Regions from separate parts of the Paenibacillus sp. BK720 genome, predicted to be linked through region 2. Evidence: predicted binding sites of a transcription regulator. Region 2 holds the regulator's gene; the other holds the start of a gene.
What was found. Region 2 encodes NrdR, which represses ribonucleotide reductase genes. Its sites were predicted from a motif close to AACACNATATATNGTGTT; they were not measured.
Positions count from the first base shown of each region.

Region 1 (12,352 bases), on a different contig from region 2:
GCAATCACGGCTGACCTTAGCGACGCCGAGATTAAGAAACGGGTAGAGGACGCCATTGATAACGTTCCTTATGCGGTAGGCATGAACAATCATATGGGCTCCAAAATTACGGCCGATGAACGGATTATGCGGATCGTCCTGTCGGTCTGCAAGGAGCGAGGATTATTTTTCCTCGACAGCCGTACAACCTTTAAAACCGTGGTGCCCAAGGTAACCGAGGAGCTTGGCGTGCCCGCACTCGCAAACAACGTATTCCTTGATGACGTGTATACGGAGCAGCATGTGTCGAAACAAATGACGATTGCGAAGAAGCATCTGGAATCCCATGATACTTGCATCGTTATTGGTCATGTTGGACCTCCGGGCAAAAAAACGGCAGCCGTCCTCAAAGCATCCATTCCGACGATGCAATCGGACGGCCAGGTTGAATTCGTTAAGCTGTCGCAGCTGGTGCCTTCGTTATCGGGTGATCCATTTATACTGCCGAATCCCTGAGGCGATTGCCGACGCTACGCGCAGCTGCTCCCGAGGATCTGTGAGCATCGTACGGTCGCCTTCATGGCTGATAAAGCCCATTTCGACAATGACGGCTGGCTGGTCCACCTTGCGCAGCAAATAGAAAGGCTTGCCCTCCCTCGGGTAAAAGGCGGTCTGCTGTTGTCTGTTCAGCGTATCCTGTATGCAAAATGCAAGAAGCGCGCTTTCCCCGGTAGACTGATGCAGCACAAGCGGACCATGCTTGGATCGGTCCTTGGTCCAGTTCACGTGAAGGCTGACCAGCATGGTGGTCTCGATCTCGTCGGTTAACTGGCGGCGTTGCGACAAATCGCGCTTATGCCGCGATCTGCTCACATGCCATCGGTTGTCTTCGCTTAGCGCATAATCGCCGGTACGATTCAGTACGGCCGGGATCCCCTGACTATTAAGAAGCAGGTAAAGCTTCTGGGCGATGGCCAGATTGATATCCTTTTCCAAGGTATTCCCGGCTGATGCGCCCCCGTCAATTCCTCCGTGTCCGGCATCAATCAACACAATAGCCGAAGGCATCGTCCAACCGTCCTCGGGCGCATGGGCGATTTGCTGTTTGTTTTCCGGAAAGGCAGCTGACAGCTCGGGCGCAAGGCAAAGCAAGCCGATTAACGCAAAAACCATAACACGCACGACAAACAATTTGAATTCCTCCTTCAATAGGCCAAGACTTGCGCGTAAAGCAGCTATCGATAGCGTGGCTTATTGAAGGAAAACTCATGCATGTTTACGATCTGGACATTCCGGGCAAACTTCTAGTAACAAATAAACCGAAGAGGTGATCGAAGTGGCAAATGGACATGATCTGATTAAATATATGACCGTGGAATTTGTGAACTACATCGAGACGCCGAGGGATGAACGCAAAGCGGCGAAGGCGACAGCCAAGGCTGCAAGGGAGCATTGGCTGTCGCGCTGGTTTGGATGGGGCGGCGCCAGCGTATTGTTATGGTGGAGAGGCCGTACGGAACGTTAGCGATAGAAGTGACCGAGCTCGGCAAGAAGCTTGAGGGGAATGTACCTTGTGCTGCTGCCGAGCTCATCTGTTTCCAGGGCGGCATAGACATTGCCGTCGCCCCAGTTGTGATAGCCGGTTACCGACCACACATAAAGCATCTCCTTATTAAAGCGCTCTACCGTAAAGCGGAGAGGCGTTGTGGAGCTTAAAGCTTTGAGCACGATGCCGGTATCCTCGGCGGACGCTGTAATCGGTTTTTCCGTAAGCCACGGCATTTCATTGTACGGATCAAAAGAACGGCTTTTAACGGCTCTCACAATCAAGGTGTTGCCTTGAAGGGCGTAACGCGAGGCAAGTCCTTCTTCCGCTTTGGCGGTTTTTTCCCAAGTATCCTGCTGCAACGGGAGCCATTCGCCGCTCATACCGTCCAAATACGTGTCTTCCGTTGAGCCGCTAACGTCCCAGACGGCGAGCAACGGATGAATATACAAAGCTTGGTTCGAATCCGGCAAGGAGGAGAGAAGCTCCAGCTGGGCAAGGGATTGGCGCAGCGTAGTCTGGTCAAACAAGTATTCCCCCTTACCGTATTCCCCAAGCGCAAACCCGCCATTTTCCTTGGCTTGAATAACCAAGTACCCGGCCGGTTGTCCTTTATCTTTTACAATCGCAATCCAGCTGTGCATGCCGGGTCCAAGAGGCGATACGGCAAATTCGGCATGACTCCACGCTTTGAACTCCGGTAACTTGGCAAGCTCGTCCATCCAGCCGCGTACGGTGGATTGAAGCTCCGTTTCTTGTTGAACCGTCGCGGACGGAATCGATTCCGCCTGAAGGCTTTGAGCCGTGACAAGGAATGTTGACACCACCAATGCGGCAATAACCGTATGTCGAATCCACTTATTCACCCTGGCACATCCTTTCTTTCTTTTGCATCCGTTTCTGACATGATCTCATTATATGGGACAAGCCCGCAGAAGGCTGTTGGAACCTGTCGCGGGCGCAGATCAATCGGTCGTTCTATTTTTGGCGTATTGATGCGAATGCCGTCTGATTGTCTCTATTCAATGCCTTCCAGGTGGAAAATACCGCAGTTAATGGCGGAAGCCGTCACCCGCGGTTCATACTGCCATTTGATCTCGGTCTGGCGCTGGTTGAATTGCTCTTCGATGGCTTCCTTGGCATTTTCTTCGGCATGCTTGATCATCGGATCGTAATAATGCCGGATTCTGTCGAGCTCTTCCTCCAGCCTTGCCGCAGCATCGGCAGCCCAAGCATAGTCGTAATTTCTGAGCTTGCGTTCCAGCGTTGTCTCGATAACGCCCAATGCCTTTGCATAGGACAGGCCGTTGCGGGTCAAATGGATATTCGAGGGCAGCCGCGGCGTGAGCTTCAAATTTTTAAGCCGGTCGTAGAAATTCTCGACCACCAATCCCGTTGCGAGAGAGACGCCGTAGCTGTGAATTTCCTCGCGCTTCCTGTCGCACGCGAATTCGACGCGCATATTAACCCCGAGCCAGGCGGTGTAGGGTGTCGATTGGAACGGAGTGCTGGACCGCCTTTCCGGTTCCTGGAACAGGTTCACGTAGCTGCCCGAGTTTTTGGCTGCGCCAAACAGCTGCTCCAGCTTGCGGGAGCCGAAATAGAGATCTTCCCTTGGCGTACGGATGCCGCCTGCCAAGTTGTTGTTTACGAAGCCGAAGGAGCGGTTTAGCGCCGCATCCACCGCATTCGTAACCGGGCCCGGTGCTGGCGCAGCCGCCGGCGCGGCAAACTCCTCCTCGTATTTCTCCTTGTCGGTGACGAACAGATAAGTCATTGTCTCCGGTTCGGAGCCGGTACGGTCAACAAAGCTCCAGTAGAAGGGGCGGTTCGTCAGTTCACGGTCGGCGGCAGGAGAGAGCTTAACCGTGAAGTGAGCAGGCGACTTCTCCAGTATCGAGCATTGGGTAGCCTCAAGAAAACGCTGTACATATTTATGAACCTGCTTGGAATTCACGGTCTCACCTCGACTTTCTGGCCCAGCGCGGTCATTTGGGAGAGGATGGTTGGCCCTTGGGGCGTCTCCGGCGATTCCGTCTCATCACGAAGCTTGGACAGGGTGGAACCCAGATGACTCAGCCTTTGTTCCAGATGAACGGCGTCTCCCTCGGATTCGAGCAGCATTCGTGCCAGCTGCTGCTCGATGGAGCCGGCATCCGATTCGAACCGTTCCAGAATATGGTCGAGTTCCCCGATGACAAGCTCAAACAGATTGATCTTCTCATGCAGCAGGTTAACGATATGCTCTTCGATGGTCCCGAGCGTGCACAGATTATAGATTTTGACGTCTTCCTTCTGCCCAAGCCGGTGAACGCGGCCGATCCGCTGCTCGACGCGCATGGGATTCCATGGGAGGTCAAAGTTAATCATGTTGTGGCAGAACTGCAGATTGATCCCTTCGCCGCCGGCTTCGGTAGCGATAAGCACTTGGGCGCGGCCGCGGAACAGATCCATCATCCAGTCCTTTTTGCCGCGGTTCATGCCGCCCCGGTACGGCACGGCTAATATATTGTGCGAGCGGAAGAACTGCAGCAGGTATTCCTGCGATGCCCGGTACTCGGTGAAGATGATGACTTTGTCGTTAATCTGCTGAATAAGCTCCATTACTTTTTCGGCTTTTGTATTGGCTTTGATCTGTTTAATAAATTCAACCAATTCCCAGATTTTCGGACGGATCGGGGAATCCTCGGCCGTCTTCTTGAACAGATTAACAAGCGTAATAAACACGGCGTCTCGGCTGCTGCATACCTCGCGTTGCAGCGTAACTAGCGGGAGCATGCTCATCATATCTACGCCGTCTTCCTTGTAACGGTCCCGAACGAATGCCGTAACCGCGTCATAGAGAGCCTTCTCTTCCGAGGACAGCTCCAGCGGAATATTTTTCACGACGCGCTTGGTGAACGATATGCCGCCGTCTCCGCGCCGGTTGCGGATCATGACGGTGGACAGCGCATCCTGCAGCTGATCTTCATTTTTCGGCAGGCGTTTGTCGACCACGAAGTTCGCTGCAAACTCGCTTTGACCGCCTAGCTGGCCTGGCTTCAAAAGCGTGATAAGATTATATAACTCATCCAGATCGTTCTGAATCGGAGTTGCCGTCAGAAGAAGGCAATATTTTTTTCGGAGCTGGAGGGCAAATTGGTAGTTTGTCGTCTTTTTGTTCTTGAGCTTATGCGCTTCGTCGATAATGATCATGTCGTAATCCTGGCCCAGAATAATCTCGCGGTGCGGATCACGCTTGGCCGTGTCTATGGAGGCGACGACAACATCGTATTGCCAGGTATGCTCCTTCTTTTGCGCGACGGCGGAGATGCCAAACTTCGAATTCAGCTCTCTCACCCACTGCAGGACGAGGGAAGCGGGAACAAGAATAAGAGCCTTCCGGACGAGACCGCGCACCATGTATTCCTTGATGACCAGTCCGGCCTCGATCGTTTTGCCAAGTCCGACTTCATCGGCGAGAATAGCGCGGCCGCCCATCTCGTGAACCACCTTGCGCGCCGTATCCACCTGATGCGGCATCGGCTCGAACGATGGGAGCGTGCGCAAGCATTGCAGCTGCTCAAAGCTGTCGACCCGCTTGGCTTGCTCGGCTTCCATGGTCAGCTGATAGAGCGTCCAATCATCCCATGGACCGTTCTTGGCGACCCGGTTCTGAAGCTCGTCGAACCAGGTGCGGTCACATTGCAGGTCGACAAGCGGATGAAGCTTGCGCCGGACCGTATTAGCTTCCGTAGAGGCGGGATTCACATTCGCCTGATCATTCATAGTAAAGGTCACGATAGGCAGCTCCTTTTGCGAATAGAGATAGTTGTCAATAGTATGACCTTTTTCATCAAATCTTAGTAAATAAGCAGTAAAATTAGCGATAAGACAAGCAATAGAAAGAGAATAGCCAATGTAAGCGGAGAAAAGCGGCGAAATAGGTAAAAACAGCTGTGGATACCGATATGTAGTATAGTATAATAAGCAGTACACACAATATATGGTGCCCGACACATGCGATAAGAGGTGTGTATGCGAGATGAGGGACATGGGAGGAAGGACCAATCGGATGGCAATGACGCAGAAATTGGAAGGCCTTAGCGAAAAAATATTTTTGGACCGTTATGCATGGAAAAACGCGGACACAAAGAATACGGCAGTAGGGGATGTCGTACTGGTCCTGACGAAGGATGATCCAAAATTCCCGGCCAAGGAGGTTGGGGAAGTCATCGGACGCAGCGGCGATGAGGTGACCGTTAAGCTAAGAAGCGGAGATACCGTGACATCCAGCGTGGAGAAGCTCACGCTTACTATAGAGAAGACTCCGGAAGAAATGTGGGACCGTCTGGCGGGTGCGATGGCTGGCGCCGAGAAAGGCGAAGAAAAGCAGCGCGCCTGGACGGAAAGGTTCCGTTATATTCTCGATGACTGGAAGCTCGTTCCGGGCGGCCGTATTGCTGCCGGTGCCGGCGCCAGCGAAGAATTGACGTTGTTCAACTGCTACGTTATTCCTTCGCCGAAGGACAGCCGCGGCGGAATTATGACAACTCTGTCCGAAATGACCGAAATCATGGCGCGCGGCGGCGGCGTGGGAATCAATCTGTCTTCGCTGCGTCCTCGACGGGCGATTGTTGCGGGCGTTAACGGCTCCTCCAGCGGTGCCGTATCCTGGGGCGGTTTGTTCAGCTATACAACCGGTCTGATTGAGCAGGGCGGAAGCCGCCGAGGCGCGCTTATGCTGATGATTAACGACTGGCATCCGGATGTGCTTGATTTCATTACCGTCAAGCAGACGATGGGGCAAGTGACGAATGCGAATCTGTCGGTATGCGTGAGCAACGCTTTTATGAAAGCCGTGAAGGAAGACCTGGATTGGGAGCTTGTCTTCCCGGATACCAAGGAAACCGATTACGACGAGCTGTGGAACGGCGATCTGGATGCCTGGAGAAAGCTGGGCAAGAAGGTTGTCCATTATAAAACGGTTCGCGCGCGCGACGTCTGGCATACGATTATCGAATCGGCATGGAAATCGGCTGAACCCGGCGTCGTCTTTATGGAGTATTACAACCAGATGTCGAACAGCTGGTATTTCAACCCGATTATTTGCACGAATCCTTGCGGCGAGCAAGGGCTGCCGGGCTGGGGCGTCTGCAATCTGTCCGCGATTAATCTGTCCAAATTTTACGATGAGAGCAAGCACGACGTGAATTGGGAGGAGCTGGCTAAGGTAACCCAGTGGTCCGTTCGTTTCCTCGACAACGTCATAGACACGACGCCTTATCACTTTGAAGAAAATGAGAAGAACCAGAAGAAGGAGCGCCGCGTAGGCCTTGGCACGATGGGGCTTGCCGAGTTTATGATCAAGCTTGGCATCCGTTACGGCAGCCCTGAATCCCTTCTGTTCCTCGATAAAATATACGGCTTTATGGCAAGAGAGGCTTATCTCTCTTCGGCGGAGATCGCTTCGGAGAAAGGTTCGTTTGAAGCGTTTGACGCGGAGAAGTTCCTGCAAAGCGGCTTTATGAAAAACATGGTGGCGGAATTCCCGGAGGTAGGCGAAGCGGTGCTGGCCAAAGGCATGCGCAACGTTACCGTTATTACCCAAGCTCCGACGGGCAGCACGGGTACGATGGTGGGGACATCGACAGGCATCGAGCCTTACTTTGCCTTCGAATACTTCCGTCAAAGCCGTCTCGGCTTCGACAAACAGCTGGTGCCAATCGCGCAGGCATGGAAGGATGCGCATCCGGGCGAAGAGCTGCCGGATTATTTCGTAACGGCGATGAATTTGTCCGCGAAGGATCATATCCGCGTGCAAGCGGCGATTCAGCGCTGGGTAGACAGCTCGATCTCGAAGACGGCGAATTGTCCTAGCGACTTTACGGTTGAAGAAACAAAAGAGCTGTACGAGATGGCCTTTGATCTGGGCTGTAAAGGCGTTACGATCTACCGCGACGGCAGCCGCGACGTTCAAGTATTGTCGACGAAGAAAGACGATGCCAAGCCGGATGCGGCTGGCGAAGCAGCTGCGGCAGCGGAAGCAGTGAAAGAAGAGGATAAACTCGAGACGCTGAATACGACGCTTAACGCGAAGGTATCGCCGCATGCGGAGCAGGAATTCGACAAGCAGTATAAACGCCGCCCGCAAATTCTTCGCGGGGCAACCTATAAAGTAAATACGCCGTTTGGCATGGCGTATATCACGATTAACGATCTGAACGGTATTCCGGGCGAAATCTTCCTGAACGTAGGCAAAGCGGGCTCCGACGTGTTTGCGATGGCGGAAGCGCTTGGCCGCGTATGCTCCTTGTTCCTCCGCTACGGAGATCACGGCAACAAAGCGAAGCTGTTGATCAAGCATCTTAAAGGCATTGGCGGCACGGGCGCTATCGGCTTCGGAGCCAATCGGGTAGAATCCATCGCTGACGCTGTTGCGAAGGCGCTGGAGATTCATATCGAGAGCACGAATGAGCAGGCGGCTGCTTCTGAACCGGTAAGCGCGGCTCCTTCTTTAGCCGTTGCCGCAGCGCCGGCAGCCGAAGACTCGCATAAGCATGGCGAGGTTACCTCTCGCGACTTATGCCCGTCCTGCGGATCAGCATCGCTGATCAATGTCGAGGGCTGCAAACAATGCAGCAATTGCGGTTATAGCAAGTGCAATTGAATAAAAAACAAGCGAAAATCTCTCGATGAATGAATGTCCGCTGTAATATCATATGTCACATCTTGTAATATAAAATGTCACTAAAATTGGTTATGATGTCAAAGCCCGAATCCCTTGTGGATTCGGGCTTTTTTGTATAATAGGACTGTTCTTTCAAAACGAGGTGACTCTGCTTTACGGAAATATCTCTACCTTGCAACGGTTCGGCTCGTTTGGAATAATCCCGTTTTCCGTTACCTGCATGAGCATAATTTGCAAGTAAAGAAGATGAAGAAGCAGCAATCCATCTTTAAATTAATCGGGAAGTTAGCACGCATTTTAGTTGGTATGGTTCAGCGAGGAGAAAAGTTTACGCCCGAGAAAACCATCCTAGCCTGGGGAGAAGCAGCTTAAGTTTTATTAGTATTCACGTATATTGACTCATTCGCAGGATTTCACAAAGAAAGCACGGAGGACCGAGTTCGTTTCCCATAAGGGCCAGACCCATCCGCTAAACGCTATCGGTCTCCACACCTTGGACAGGTATAACGAAGGAATGTAAGGGCAGTGACCCGTTGAGATTTGGGAGGGTGAACCTCCAGGGGAGAAGTGGAGTATGCATGCAGTAGTAACTAATTGGGGGATATTTCCTAATGGTTCCTCTGTTTCAGCATGCCCGACCGAAAGCCCAAACAGTACTATACCAATTCATACTTAAGATAAACCTGAATCAAGATGTAGAAATCCTGCGAATGAGTGAGTATATGTGAGATAAACCCTTAAAACCGAGGGACGGGAGACGTTAGCTGAGAACAACGTAATGGTGACTGACTAGCTGATCAGTTGCCATTTTTGTTAAAATAATGGGCTGGAGAGCCAAATCCAAACATTAAGGATATTGGTCAATGCGACATGGTAAAATGGTGATTAAAAGCAAAGGGAAAACTTCAATGAATATTGTAAAAGAAATTAAAGCTCAAGGTCCTTATATCCGTTTTGAATTAGGACTCGAAAGCTTGACGGAAGAGGCGTATCGGAACGAAAGTCTTCGTCGCGTGAGTGCCACTTATCATACAATTTTCGAACCTGAAGACGATGTGATTTTTATACATCGCACCAGCTATGGTATGAATGAAAAACGGATAGGTAAAGTACGATTAAAGCGTTTCTTCCTAACACGGTTGAAGCACACGTGATCGAGCACTTTACCATATGAGTTTGATGAGACTGATGACGAATTTTACACTAAAGAATGGTCCGTTGAAGTTAAAGCGAAAGAAATCAAAAAGTCGTATGTACTTGAATCCATTGAGAATACCGACTTCATGCGCAAACCGAGTGCCGACGGTCGGATTTACTTGTATAACAAAACAAAAGGCATCTTGTTTCACATGTATGACGATCGTGGTTGCGATGTCTTTAGTTCCAAAATAAGTACACTTTCGCCTCTTTACTATTTACATCGAAAATGGATTTTGGATTTTAACCGATACGAAATTGACAATCTTTTCGGTGAAGGACTCGCCGGTGTCATCGAAACGGATGAAGAACAAAAGACTCGATGGGAACTTAACAACAAGAAAGTTACTGATTCCGGAATCAATCTTAAACAAGTTAATACGTGTCACATATCACATCATTTCGCAATTCCGTTGGAATACGCTGACGAGTTTGCAAAAGAAATCGAGTTCACGTCATTTTCGATTCATCAGATTTCCAAAATGGATGACCGGGTCAGATTTATAGTTACTAAAATAGAAGCCTTAGCACTTATTGGTTATCAGACGCACCTCATGAGCATGTACGGTAAAAAATATGGTACTTATGAAGGTTGGAGCTTTGAAAAACAGTTTGATTAAGGCGGCAGGTCTAGAAAACAGCATCGCAAAAATAGATTCCACTAACGGAAACAATTGAACTAACTCCCTCAAGCCTGCCTGTCGGGGCGGGCTCTTACCGGATCGCTAAGCTTACGCCGGGGATGTGCGTGCTCGAAGTTTTCCCGGATTATTATGCGGCCCGGGGCCTGATCGATCGTATCGAAGTGATGATTATCCCGGATACCGGCGGAGTATGGACGGTGGAGAACAATCCGGGTGTACTGGTCGTCGAGACGGGGGAAGCCAACCGCCAGGAGCTGAAGACATGGCGGCGCAGCCGTCTCGTCACCGGATGCAGCATGCTGACAATGAACCTCGCGAAGCCGGGGATTCTGCAAAACGATTCCTTCCGCAGGGCACTTGCACTTGCGGTTGACCGGAGCCGTATGGTCCGGGAGCTGGGGTACCCGCATGCCTTCCCCTGCCTCGGTTTTCATCTTGACCCGCAGCCGGCTGCCGCTGATTCGCTGTATGATTCGGAAGAGGCATCCAGGGAATTAGAACGGGCCGGGTATGGCGGAGAGGGGCTGAAGCTGTATGCGTACCTGCGTCATGAACAAGCGGCTTACTGGCTTCAGCAGCAATATGGTCAGGCCGGAATCCGGCTGGACGTTCATATTCTGCCCTGGGAGGAATTAATGAAGGAAGAGCGGCTCCGGGAGGCGGACCTGATCTTGTTCGAGGCGCTGCTGAGCGAGGGGCTGCTCCGACAGATCGAATATTTGCTGTCCCGGTACAGCTTCATTCGCAGCATGCTGGAGCCCGGAATTCAGGCGGAAGTAGACAGGCTTGTGGGGCGGCTGCTTCAGGAGGCGGAACCGGAAGCCCGGGACGAGGCGTTTCAGCGATTGGAGACCTGGTTGATCGAACGCGGCACGGCTGTCTATTTGACCTACAACGAGGCCCGGGTGCTGTCCCATCCGGCGCAGCAGGGCGTACGGTTGAATGCTGCCGGGTGGGTAGATTTTAAGGACATCTGGTTTAAAGGGGAAGGTTAACAGCGGCTGATCCATCGCGATTGCGGAACGAGAAAACATGACATCTGACGAAAGGGGAAATGTTTCCCGAGAAGATTACCTTTTTCTCAAGCTCGTCCGGCTGTACAATGATCACAGCACAAGAGATGAAACTTACAACGGAGTGAAGGTGAAGGGTATGGAAATTAGGCTGGACGATTTAAGCGGGCCGGAAATAGCCGCATTGATCCACGAGCATCTTCAAGGCATGGCGGAGGAATCGCCGGCGGAGAGCGTGCACGCCCTAGACTTGGACGGGCTGCGGCGGTCGGATGTGACGTTCTGGAGCGCATGGGAGCAGGGAGAGCTGCTTGGCTGTGGGGCATTGAAGGAGCTCGATCCTGGCCACGGCGAGATCAAATCGATGCGGACCGCATCCGCCCACTTGCGTAAAGGCGTGGCCCGATCCATCTTGTCCCACATCATTGAGGAGGCCCGGCGGCGGGGATACCGGCGACTGAGCCTGGAGACGGGCTCGATGGCGTCGTTCGAGCCGGCCAGACGGCTGTACACGGCCTTCGGATTTGAGGAGTGCGGCCCATTTGCAGATTATTCACTCGATCCTTACAGCACTTTTATGACCCGAGAGTTGTAACCTAAACATGCGGAGCTTGATGTGAAAAAAGGACATGCTTCCTGTCATCGACATGGCGAGCATGTCCTTTACTTCAGTCTTATTAAAATTAAATTTGTTTTTAGGAATAAGTTGCAAAAATTGTTATAATTAGTAATAATTCAAATGAAAAATGGAGAGACAAAATGCTCAAATATAAAAAAATTATCGAGGCAATTCGTTTGATCGGTTTTTTAGCACTTGGATTGTACACGGCGTTTTCTGGAAATATTTTAGTTGGTCTAGCTGTTGCGATAATTTTGGGGCTGATAGACCTAAAATTTATTAGGTCTCGTTTAAAACCTAAAGATAATAATAAGTATTGATATATAAAAACCTTTAACAAAACCAATGAAAATAGAACGGATCTTTAATCCGTTATCGCGGACCTCTATAAAGATATCGCTACTGAAGAGAAAGCATGCGCCACGTATCAATGGCTGATCGATATGACGGATGATGTAGATTTGCAGGACAACTCCAGCTAGATATGTTACATGAATGCCATTTCAAGTGCATATGGAATACGCGCAAGAATGATTCGAAGCTCATACTCAATTGTGCAAGCTGACGCTGTATAATATCGGATGAGAAATCCAAAAGTAGGTAGTTCCCCTTGGATTTCTCAACCGATTTGTTTTATTGAGATTCCGACTTAGTCACACTACGACAGAAAGTGCTATTTACAAC
Region 1 is NZ_JAASRQ010000002.1:397,159-409,510, forward strand. Features, by position in the region: gene FHT67_RS08590 (divergent polysaccharide deacetylase family protein) at 1-495, shown strand, start outside; gene FHT67_RS08595 (N-acetylmuramoyl-L-alanine amidase family protein) at 460-1,152, opposite strand; gene FHT67_RS08600 (YqzE family protein) at 1,316-1,504, shown strand; gene FHT67_RS08605 (hypothetical protein) at 1,501-2,391, opposite strand; gene FHT67_RS08610 (YqhG family protein) at 2,544-3,482, opposite strand; gene FHT67_RS08615 (DEAD/DEAH box helicase) at 3,479-5,293, opposite strand; gene FHT67_RS08620 (adenosylcobalamin-dependent ribonucleoside-diphosphate reductase) at 5,580-8,174, shown strand; partial or broken gene FHT67_RS30655 (IS110 family RNA-guided transposase) at 8,322-8,567, shown strand; partial or broken gene FHT67_RS30660 (DUF3885 domain-containing protein) at 9,104-10,012, shown strand; gene FHT67_RS08635 (ABC transporter substrate-binding protein) at 10,087-11,031, shown strand; gene FHT67_RS08640 (GNAT family N-acetyltransferase) at 11,189-11,644, shown strand; partial or broken gene FHT67_RS08645 (manganese catalase family protein) at 12,043-12,138, shown strand.
Region 1: the regulator NrdR is predicted to act here: its motif matches at 5,501-5,518, upstream of FHT67_RS08620 (adenosylcobalamin-dependent ribonucleoside-diphosphate reductase).

Region 2 (12,352 bases):
CCTTGTAAGTCCCATTCTTTGAGTTCTGAATAAGCATTTTTAATAAGAAAGCGTCCTTCATGCTGATTTCGGTTATCTTTTGATCCCTTCTAAATAAAGCCAGTCCATTGATTTTTGCTTCACCGTGATTTATTTTAAAATACGGTAAAAACATGTCTCGTCCATCACCATAATAATTAAACAAGGATACCTGAAGGTTCGTCATCGGTAAATTTCCGTTAATTATGTTTTGCTCGATCATATCCGATAAATAAAACGGCTCTTGAGTTTTTTTGATGACTTCCAACAGTTCCAAAGCGTCCTGATCCACGACTCCAAGCTGAAGCCGCGATGAAATTTTAGAATCGCGGAGTAAATTATGGATTTCAGTCCTGATCCCTTTTTCTGCACGCGTTTTTCCGAATAACACTATCCTTAGCTGTCCCAGTTCAATGGGATCATTTGTCTGCGTATTTAGTTGAGGCAGAATGCCATTATTAGCGTTGGATTCTGTATGTAAAACTTGTAATTCTGTTTTCCCCTGTTCTTTAAAGTGAGAAATTATTGCAGCGCTTTTTATGCCATTCGCAACGTTATCAAAGCTAATGGCATGGACAAGACAAACCTCATTCACAACTTTTTGATCGGTACAAGCCGATAAAACTGCACACAAAATGATCAACAGATAAATTTTCCTCCTATTCATAATGGACCTCTTTCATGATTTATTCTTCATCAAAGACATTTTTCTGTTTTACAGTTTTTTTAGGCACATACTTAACTAAAGATTTTGGTCTTAAACGTTGAGGTCTTTTATTCAAAAATTGAAAGGATGAACGTATAAAACTGTCTCTAAGTTCCATAATCCTTAAGGGGAAAATCGGAACAATGTAAGGAGAGCCTAATGATTTTAAACGAATAACATGGACAAACAGAAAAGCCACCCCGATAAATATCCCAATTCCCCCCCATATCGCTGACAGAAGGATGATAGGAAATCGTAAAAATCGTATCGCATTTGACATTTTATATATCGGTGTGGTAAACGAAGCTAAAGCCGAGAGCGCGACAAGAATGAGTAAAACATTACTTGTTAAAGCTGCTTCGACCGCAGCTTGACCGATAACAATTCCTCCGACAATGCCTAAGGTCTGACCAATTTTTGTTGGTAATCTAGCCCCTGCTTCCCGAAGAAATTCAATGGTTATTTCTAAAAAAAGCACTTCAAAGAAGGGCGGAAAAGGAACATTCATTCTGGAAACAATAAGGGGGCTAAGCAAATCTTTTGGAATGACTTCATAATGGTATGTGGTTATCGCAACATACATTGACGTGGCAAACATCGAAAAAACGACACCAAAAATACGAATCATTCGAAAAAAAGAACCTAATATCCATGGCAAATAATAATCTTCCGCCGAAATGAAAAAGTCATACAAGGTAGATGGGCCAGTAATAATATAAGGTGAACCATCGGCAATGACCGCGACTTGCCCACTAGTAAGTGAGTACGCCACTCGGTCCCTGCGTTCCGTGGATACAAACAATGGAAATGGCGTCAAAGAGTTGTCTGATATCATTTGGTCCAGTAGGGACGAATCAAAAACGACATCGTAATCAATATCAGTAAGCCTTTGTTCAACAATTTGAATATTCTGTTCATTTGTCACTCCATCGATATAAATTATTGCGACTTTTGTTTTTGAAGTTGTTCCAATGTGAATTTCTTTTATAATCAAGTTTGGAATATTGAGTAGTGCTCTGAGCAAACCGATGTTTGTATCCAAGTCCTCTACGAATCCGATTTTAGGGCCAACAACACTAAACTCGTTTTCCGTGTCATTGTTTTCTCGCAATCCATGATTGTCGGCTAAATTAACCAATGCACACTTTTGATCGTTTTCACGAAGTTGAATGATCGCATAACCTTTCAGTAGTTTGGATTGAATATTGGTTACCTCATCTGTAATCTCTATATCATTAATGGGAATCCAGGTCTTAATATCCTCGATTTCTCTGATTTCAGAATCCAAAGAACGATTTTGCATTACAAGAATCAAATGTTGCTGCATCCATTTCGCATCGATTAAGGTACTATAATAGAAAATACTCACTTCTTGTTTACCAAGTGAAATCACTGTTTTCTTAAAGTCACTCGATTTTCCGGATAATTTTAATAATTGATCGAGGTTTTTAAATTCAGTATTCATTGTGAATAAATCCTTCCTTGATAAATTCGCTAAATGTTTGTTGTCTTTGGTACCGTGTTATTTTCTGGTAAAAACACTTTTTTTATACATTGTTCATTGATTTGTACGTCGTTCAGCCTGGTAATTCGATTTGAATGTCAAATCAAGAATAACCTAGCATTCAAGCTTTTTCTGCTTCACGGCATACAGAAAGTAAGTAAGCCTGGGATGCATTGACATCATGATTTTTATAAAGCATTATGAATGGAAACAGACTTCTAGGAGGATTGTTACATGGAGGAATACCAAATAAATAAATTATGGTATTTATCTCAAATCAGCATTTTTGAGGAAATGACCAGTGAAGAAATGAAGGAAATTGATTTACTAAATACCATTCGCCATTTCAATTGGGTACCGAAAGACGCAGTGGTTCAAACTCCTAATGCTATTCTCGAAGGTCTTTCTTTCGTCAAAAAGGGCAAGCTTAAAGTATACAAATTAAACGACAATGGGAAACAGTTCACTCTAAGTATATTGACTCATGGGAATATGTTTGGGGAAATCAATTCCATCTCGTTTGGTACAAAAGATGTTTATATTGAAGCGATGGAACCAACACTAGTTTGTTCCATATCCGAATCAGAATTCGACCGGCTTATGAAAAGCAGACCGAGTCTGGCGTTGAAACTTTTAAAAGTTGTCAGTGAACGGTTGAAAGAAAGAGAAGAACAATTAGAACAAATTGCATTTAATGGTCTGCGCGATCGGGTGATTCATATGTTGACGATGCTTAGTTCAAAATTTGGTATCATCGTAGATGGTTATGCTTTAATTGATCTCCCTCTTACACATCAAGAGATAGCAAACATGCTTGGTGTAACAAGGGAAGCCATCAGTGGAGTTATGAGTGGGCTTCTAAAAGATGGTGTTATCAAAACGTCTCGTAAGTCTGTTCAGGTAGATGCCAGAATGCTAACCCGATCAGAATAATCTCACTATGGAAGGGTGCTGCAAACATTCTTTTAATACAATAATAATGCTCGGAAGCTTCACGCTCATTTTACTCAGCGTTGACATCACGCTTGACTCATTTCTTTTATGGATGTACGTGCGCAATATCGGCATAGAATTGTAATAAATAAAAACCGGAAGCGAGCTTGCCTCCGGTCGTTTTTATATATAAAAGGTTATAGAAACCTGTAAGAGCATTATTATAGACTTGTAATCTTCATACATCAAGCTCTGCACTTAAACATGGGTATGTGGTCTAAGAGGATTCCAACCGTGTACCCTCGATTTTATGATTGTCGTAAGATGGAGAAAACACTATTCGGCGGGAAAACGAAGTTCCAGAATGACATTGCCTCCAAATTTCAGACTGTAGTAATCGAATCTGAATATGGTCACAAAATTTAAATTGTTTCTTTTAGCCCTACCTGTTGAGCGACGGGAGCGCTAATCCGTGATATCTTTTTCCGTTTTATAGCAATTAATAACATACCAGAAATCGTCATGACTCCCCCGAGAAGTTGTGACATCTCCAGTGCATGGCCCAAGATAACCGAAATAATTGCTGTAAAGACAGGGATCAGATTCATCGTTATTCCAGCCCTGCTCGCACCCAGTAATTTAACACCGTGATTCCATAATATAAACGAACCAACTGACGGAAAAATTCCCATGTATATAACCCCTACAACTCCCAAAAAAGTGATTTTGTCATAGTGAATTGGATGTAGAAATAAGAGAGGAATCATCATAATAGCACCGACTAGCGCAATCATCGCAACTAATGTCACAGGCGGAATGCCCTTTGCTTTTTTTAGAAGCAATGAATAAGCAGCCCAACATAAGACTGCGAAAAGCATGATGGCATCGCCCTCGTTATACTTAGTGTGAAACAACTGAAGCAGGTTGCCTTTCGTTAACACAATCATAACACCAACAAACGAGGTGATTAATCCAATGAATTGAAAGGTACTCACCTTTTCTCTCAGGAAAATCAACGAAAAGAGCATAATTAAGCCTGGTGTAAGGGTAGTAAATAATGCGTTGTTTGTCGCAGATGTGAACTGCAATGAAGCATACGAGAGATAGGTGTAGAGCACAATGGATAAAATCGCTAGCAAAATGATCAACACCCAATTATTTCTCCAAATTTGATTCCATGAAGGTTTTTCAATAAATTGGGCAATGGGAATAAGAAGAATCAGTCCGACTACCCACCTTAGAAAAACTGTCCATTCAGCAGGAAATTCAGCTACAATCAATTTCCCAAAAATGATATTACCTGCCCAAAATAAATTAGCCCCGATTAAAAATGTCCACGCCTTGTATTTCACCATAATTTTCACCTTCACTTGTTCTCAGTTAGTTAGTCATCAGACGATTCGGTTTCACTTCGTGAGCTCTGAAGTCCCGAACGAACAATGGCTTCTTATAACTATTTACTTAATTCATCTTTTTGCCTATTTGCCCACCCGGCTCTCCATCCAACATTTAATCTCAACAAATCGTCTAACCGAAACATTATTTTTTAAATGATATGCTGATGATACTCTTCATTCTGATACGGACAACAATCAATAATTGTAAAGTGAATGCTGTCCGACCATCCTCATTTCTTAGATAGATTGAAAATTTATGAAAGAAAAGGAAAATAAATTTCTTAATTCATTAAGGATAACTTCCTGATATTCGTTGCTAACTTGATATAGATCTCCGATCTCACGATATGTTTGGTTCAATTTCTTCTTATAATCGGCGTCCTGTTTATTTGGATTGTTCTTCTTAAACCGATCCATCACAGCCTGAATATAGGCTGGACGCGCCCCCCATTTACCTAGGACATCTCCGGACGCATTCAAGAAGACCGCGATTGGCTGATTTCGCCCGCCATTTGTGAGAAAGAGATCCATGGTTTCCAGATGCTCTTCCATAAGCAACACTTCAGTCGAAATATTGCTCTGTTCCATTACTCGAAACAATAAGGGAACGTTCCAGATGACGTCCGGGCACCAGTCTGTGCATAAAATTAAACAGTGCAGGTCGGATCGATTACTTAAACCGGTAAAGAAAGCTTTCTGATCTTCTTGTGCCCATTCGAAATTCTCGTAAACAGAGATAAACTTCTCTTTGGTATTCGTGATATTACTGGTTTCCATTGTCCGATTCTGCATACCATCCATGAACTGTTGAGGTGAAATTCCTTGACCGATTTTGTGTATTAAGTTCAAACGTGCTTCCATTTTTTCACGCACCTTCTTCATTATTTGGGGATATCACTTACTATTGTTAACATAAAACCTAGGCCTTTCAAACAAGTGAAGGTATACCCTTTATCCTCCTTCTTAAGATCCCCTTTCGGAATAAAACGAAACGCTGCCGAATTAATGTAATAACTCAACCTGATTTTTCCTATTTCATCTGCAAAGTCATAACCCAATTTGATTCATCTTCCTAGCTCCTCACCTCGGCATAAATCATTGCATGAATTTGATCCAGTTTTTCCTGTTACCTTGATTATAATTCTAAAAAAATTGGAGTTCTGTAATATAGATGACAGATGTCGATTCTGTTGGAATGTTAATCTTCAAGCAAACCGCGAATTACCATTGAGTTACCATTCAATTTTAATTTTTCCTAGCTGACAGGGATAAATTTTTTCAATAATAAAAATGGTTGTAAAAGTGAAAGGAGAATATGAATGAAAATACTCGTTGTAGGAGGAACAACAGTTCTTCGGTCGCCGGCTAGTCCCTTTATTACTCCGGGGATGGCCATGATGTAACCATTGTCACAAGAGGTCAGACACCGGATAACTTTGGCGAGCTATGACCCGAATAAAGGTTAGGTTTATCGTACGAATCAGGATGCCATGAGGAAGGCAATGAGGAAGGTAATAAGTTACAGTGTGTTGAATGTGTCTGTATCGCAACTTACAATCGCTGCATACTGATGAGAACATTAAATGTATGGTCAACGAGACTGTTAGATTTTCCGTTTTGTTATAACAAAGAGACTGTCATTAAGACAGCCCCATGGTAAGTTTTATTTAAAAACTTTTATGCGTTCTTGAATCGAATTAAATTTCTTTTCACCTGCTAAGGCAGACGGTTTACCGAACGGCATTTGGGCAGTCAGTTTCCAACTTTCCGGCAAATTCCATTCTGCTTTTACTCGTTCATCAATCAATGGATTATAATGCTGTAGGTTTACTCCTAACCCTTCAGCCTCCAGGGCCATCCAGATAACCAATTGGTGCATTCCATTTGTTTGCTGCGACCAAATCGGGAAGTGTTCTTGGTAAGATGGAAATTGTTCAGAAAAACTTTCAATAACTAACTGGTCTTCAAAGAAAAGCACTGTACCGTATCCGTTTCGAAATCCGTTCAATTTTTCCTGAGTAGAAGAAAACTGTTCGGTAGAAATGAGTGATTTGAGAACCTCGGCAGTAATATCCCATACTTTGTCATGTTGTTCACCTAAGAGTAGAACAACGCGGGTAGTTTGATTATTAAACGCCGATGGTGTATGTTTAACGGTTTCCTCAATTATTTCTTGAATACTTTGATCCGAAATTGGCGATTCTTTGGTAATTCCATAAATTGAGCGCCGTTCGCGCAGTGCAGTGAATAAATCTTTCTCCAAGGTTTTCATGATATCTCTCCTTACCTTATCTTTCAATAATTTTTTTCGACTGAATCCGGTGGTGATTTCAACTAAATTAATTCGAAATCGGGCATGAGTGACAACTATTTTTCAAACAATTATGCCCATTTCATTGTCAGTTACGGACGAATACGAATGATCGTCTTACCCTTGATCCGCTCAGTCGGGTTAAAGGCGGCGACAGCTTCATCGAGGGACGCCACTTTACCGATGTTTGTCCGTAATCGTCCATCACGCACTCGCTGGGCGATCTCAATCAGTTGAGCACGATCGGAAACGACAATGAAATCGATCGCTAAACCGTTTACAGGCCGCACCTCGGGCGGGCCGGCGACGGTCACCAACCGTCCTCCCTCTCGCACTAGACCCGTGGACCGACTCCCGATATCGCCACCGAAGACATCAAAAACTAGATCAACGGAACCGATGTCTTCCAGCGAATCGTTTTCAAGGTCTACGAACTCCTGCACGCCGAAGTCGAGTGCCGTCTGACGGTGTGCAGCTCGTCCGGTTCCGATAACGTAAGCGCCGGCTTGACGTGCGAGCTGTGCCGCCATCGATCCGACAGCACCGGCCGCTCCGTGCACAAGGACACGCTGACCCGACCGGAGGTGACCGTGCTCGAACAAACCTTGCTAGGCAGTCAGGCCCGACATTGCTACAGCTGCACCAACCGTGAAGTCAACCTCACTCGGTAGCGGAGCGAGGTTGCGTGCTTCGACGACTACATACTCCGCGAGGCTGCCGTCGCGAGTCCAGTCCGTAAGACCGAAAACCCGATCTCCAACCGACAGGCCAGTTGTGCCATATCCGAGGGCGGTGACCACTCCAGCCACCTCGTGTCCGGGGATCGACGGCGTCCGGTCCCGCCCTAAACGATCGATCCAGGTCGAAGGCCACGTCAACTCATCCCCTGTGAATCCTGATGCATGAACCTGAACAATGACATCGCCGTAGTTCGCGCCTGAAAGGCTTGAGAGCATCGCCACGTCCGGCTTCGGCCGTTCCACCAGTTTCATGCCAGCTGTTCCCTCAGCTTCGTCCGTCACCACAATCGCTTTCATTTGCTCCCCATATAGTTTTGCCTGGTTCTCCAAGTTATCCATGAAACCTCTCCTTACATACTTTTGAATTTTCTATCTTTCAAGGTTCCTATGTCCACGGGACATCATCTGCGGCATGGAGGTTACTCATTCCTCCTTTCTGCACATAATTTTATTATAAACATTACAAAAAAAAGTTATGTGAAGTAGATTACAAACTTGAATTTATCTTATAACTTAGAGAAAGGTTAATATAAAAAGAGCTGTTTAGGATAGGGATTGCCCCTTGGAACTGAACTCCTATTGTTAGACACGACTAACAATGGAGGTGCAGTTTTTTTCCTTATTACAGTTTAGAAGTGAAATTAGAAGCTATTCATTAATATCAAAATGGTGCTGAAGGAGTAAAAAGCATCATTGCAAAATCAATAGGTGTTAATCAGTAAGCTCTACGTATGTCAATGAGACAATGTGAATATCACGGGCACGGCTTAAAAGGTTTTGAAAAAATACACAGCATACTCCATGGCATATAAACTAGACGTACTCAATTACATGAACGACAACGGGGACGTCTCCAAATAAGCAGATCTCATTTTCAATATCTCATCTGCAGGGATAATTAGAAAATGGCATAGCCTATTCAATAAAAATGGGATTGACGCCCTAAAACCAAAGGAAAAGGAGCGTCGCTGTATGACGGAAAAGGATAATAAGGGGCACAAAAATCAAGAAGCTGCAGAGGGGTCAATTGATACGCTAAGAGCTGAAGTGGAGCGTCTGCGCAAGGAAGATGCCTATTAAAAAAGTTGAATGCCTTAGTTGAAAGGCTTCAATTCCGGTGTTGCATTACTAATGCTCGCTGAAGTCAACCGTAGTAATACACATTCTCTGGTCAGTTGAAAATTAATTAATAAAACATCTGTAACGAAATCGAGCAAAGCTGCTATGCGGTACTCCAATATGCTTACTTTCATTTAAATCCTGATGGTAATAAAAATTCCCTAAAAATACATCAAATAATTTTCCTCCCCAATTACCGAAAAGTTTAGTCGACGAGGACTTTTATCAGTGAATTCAGACGCCGTGCTCCTCCATTAAAAATATACCTTCGAGGCCTTCTCACTTCATTGCGTCCGCGCGGACGAACCCGAGTTCGCCCCCTTTTGGGCTCCACCATAATAAACAGAAAACCACGTCAAATTTGACGTGGTTTGATTGTTTATTATGGTGGAGCCAAGGGGGATCGAACCCCTGACCTCATCGCTGCCAGCGATGCGCTCTCCCAGCTGAGCTATGGCCCCGGACAAGCAAAATAATAGCACAGACATTTCCACACTGTCAATGATTTTGCTTGTTTATTTTTACAGTCACTTCACATAGCCAAAACCCTAGTATCGAAAATCTCTTCTCTTCGTGTCCGGCTGCCATTCTTATCTCGACGCAACGCTCCCTTGTTTCCTGCTCGTTATACAGAATTACCGCATTGCAATGCGTCCAATTATTCTCATGCAGATCCGCAATCGTCTCCTGCATCATTGTGCGTGTACTTCCCATCCTGACGGGCGCTTGCTTCTATTATGGTATCGAAAAGAATAAAAAATCCGCTTATCTCCATTCATTATAGAGAAAAGCCAAGCGAGCCCGCGCGGTAGAATTAATATAGAAAAAATGATGTATAATTCGATACTTCCACCAGATTGTGATCCGGATCGCGGAAGTACACCGATATTATTGTTCCTACTGCCCCTGTACGGGCAACCGGACCCTCTTCGATGGGCACCTCGCAAGCAGCCAAATGTCGAATGACCTCATCGATCGGCGTCTTCGTAAGGAGACAGAAATCGGCAGAGCCCGGACTCGGATTTTTTGCCTTCGGTTCAAATTCTTTACCGGCTTCATGCAGGTTGAATTTCTGCTGGCCGAATAACAGCGCCTTCCGGTTATCTCCAAAGACGATGACCTCCATATTCAGCACCTTTTTGTAAAAAGCGACCGTCTTCTCCATATTGGCTACGGTCAATACAAGATGATCCAACGCTTCGATCTTAACCATTTCCCCACTCCCGACTTGTATAGATGCAAAAATAGTCCTTCCCATAAAGGGAGGACTATTCACGCACCATATTAATGTTAATTGTTCATTGGATGTTTGGATAACAGGCTGTTCAGTTCCTTCATGAACATGTCGATGTCCTTGAACTGTCTGTACACGGATGCAAAGCGCACATAGGCCACTTCGTCAACCGGATACAGCTGGCTCATCACGATCTCGCCGATCTCGCGGCTTTCGACTTCCGCGAGCGCTGTTGTCCGAAGCTCCTTCTCCACTTCGGAGACGATGACCTCGAGCCGTTCAACCGAGACGGGACGCTTCTCGCATGCACGGATCAGACCGCGCAAAATTTTATCGCGGCTGAACTCTTCCCGGCTCCCGTCTTTCTTAATTACAATAAGCGGTGTTTCCTCGATCATTTCGAAGGTCGTAAAACGGCGGCTGCATTTTTCGCATTCACGCCGTCTGCGGATGGACTTGTTCTCGTTAGCTGGCCTGGAATCAAGCACTTTCGTACCGGCAAAATCGCAGTAAGGGCATTTCATTTTTTTCACTCCTTCCGAATCCTGTTTTTATTTTTTAAGAAATTTCCAGTCGTTACCTGAATGAAGTTGCGAATTCCGCACATAATACATTTACCAACCGCAAGGAGGTGAACATCAATGAGCTCGAACAACAACAACAGCAACCAACTGCTTGTACCACAAGCTAACGCAGCACTGGACCAAATGAAATATGAGGTCGCTCAAGAGCTGGGTATTACGTTGTCGCAAGACGGTTACTACGGCAACCTTCTGACTAAAGACGCAGGTTACATCGGTGGTAACATTACTCGCCGCCTGGTGCAAATTGCAGAACAATCCCTTGCTGGCCGCCAACAATAATTTCATTAGTCATGTATAACAAATGCTTTGGCTGTTCGTCCTGAAGCGACGGACAGCCAAGGCTTCTTCTTGTCCAATTTTAAATAACAGGATAAAGATCTTTGTACTTATTATAATAATAAATAACGCGTTGTACATAGTGACGGGTTTCCCCGTACGGAATTTGATCCGTCGTTTCTAGCTTCCCATCCCATTTGCCCGAATCCAGCCATTTTTTCACATTGCCGGGACCAGCGTTGTACGCTGCGATAACGGCTACCGTATTCTGTTTGAACTGTTTATGCAGGGACTGCAAATACCAGGCCCCTACTTCAATGCTGACATCCGGCCGGTTCTGCAGCATTTCTCTTGTGACATTGTTGAAATCTGCCTGCTTCACGATCCAGTCAGCCGTATCTGGCATAATCTGCATGAGCCCAAGCGCCCCTTTTTTAGAGACTTGTCCGGTAGAATAATTCGTTTCCGTCCGGATAATGGCCGCAATCAGATGCGGGTCAACCCCATAATTGGATGCGCTTGCTCGTATGTCTTCCTTGTACTCAATCGGATACATCATCCGGGCAAGCCAATTGGAATTAAGGAATAAGACGCCAATGAAGCCAATGAGCAGAATGAGCAGCACTCTTTTTCGGACTAACCACCTCATGGCAAACCCTTGCTCTTCCAAAATTCGTCCACCTGCCGCCTTGTCTCATCAAGTGAACCGCTATTATCTATAACCCAATTCGCGCGGCTTCTCTTCTGCTCAATGTCCATTTGAAGTCCAATGCGTCTCCATGCTTCTTCTGCTGCTAATTCGTTCCGCTCCATCAGCCTTTGTAACTGAAGCGTCTGGGGAACATATACGACCATCACCCCGTCGTATAGCTCTTCTTGGCCCGTCTCGTATAAAAGAGGAATATCCGCAACGACCAATTGACTGGGGTTCTGTTCTTCATACTGTTTGATCCGCTGCCGCATGCGGCCCCGTATAGCCGGATGCAGGATATTCTCAAGCTGCGCAAGCAAATCGCGGTTGTTGAACACGATGCTGCCAAGCGCCTTGCGATCCAATGTTCCATCCGTATGTATAACAGCTTGTCCAAACGCAGAGGCGACCGCTTCTAAAGCCGGTTCGCCGGGCATAACAACTTCTCTCGCAACCTGATCGGCATCGACCAGCATCGCACCGCGTTCTACCAGCATGGCAGCCACGGTGCTTTTGCCGGTAGCGATTCCGCCGGTTAAACCGATCTTCATTAGCTTTCACCTCATTCAAGTGAATCCCGTTCCCGTAACTTTATAACAGCTTTAATATGCCGATTATGATTAATAAGATGCCCGGAAGCACCGATATCGCCTGCATGCCTTTCCAGTTCGAGAACCGGAAGCCGAACCGCATCCCGCCAAGCAGGAATAACGCACTGGCCGCAGCAATCATAATAGGGGTTAATAAAGGAGATAATCCGATCATGGCCGCTCCGATTCCGGCGCCAAACGCGTCAAACGACAAGGCTACGCCAAGCATTAACGCTTCGGTTGCGGAGA
Region 2 is NZ_JAASRQ010000001.1:411,715-424,066, reverse strand. Features, by position in the region: gene FHT67_RS01830 (Ger(x)C family spore germination protein) at 1-685, opposite strand, end outside; gene FHT67_RS01825 (spore germination protein) at 705-2,189, opposite strand; gene FHT67_RS01820 (Crp/Fnr family transcriptional regulator) at 2,463-3,161, shown strand; gene FHT67_RS01815 (DMT family transporter) at 3,584-4,516, opposite strand; gene FHT67_RS01810 (thioredoxin family protein) at 4,796-5,419, opposite strand; gene FHT67_RS01805 (nitroreductase family protein) at 6,222-6,821, opposite strand; gene FHT67_RS29630 (zinc-binding dehydrogenase) at 6,962-7,399, opposite strand; gene FHT67_RS29625 (alcohol dehydrogenase catalytic domain-containing protein) at 7,478-7,948, opposite strand; tRNA gene FHT67_RS01795 (tRNA-Ala) at 9,114-9,189, opposite strand; gene FHT67_RS01790 (VOC family protein) at 9,543-9,941, opposite strand; gene nrdR (transcriptional regulator NrdR) at 10,019-10,486, opposite strand; gene FHT67_RS01780 (alpha/beta-type small acid-soluble spore protein) at 10,604-10,825, shown strand; gene FHT67_RS01775 (lytic transglycosylase domain-containing protein) at 10,905-11,471, opposite strand; gene coaE (dephospho-CoA kinase) at 11,468-12,064, opposite strand; gene ytaF (sporulation membrane protein YtaF) at 12,105-12,352, opposite strand, start outside.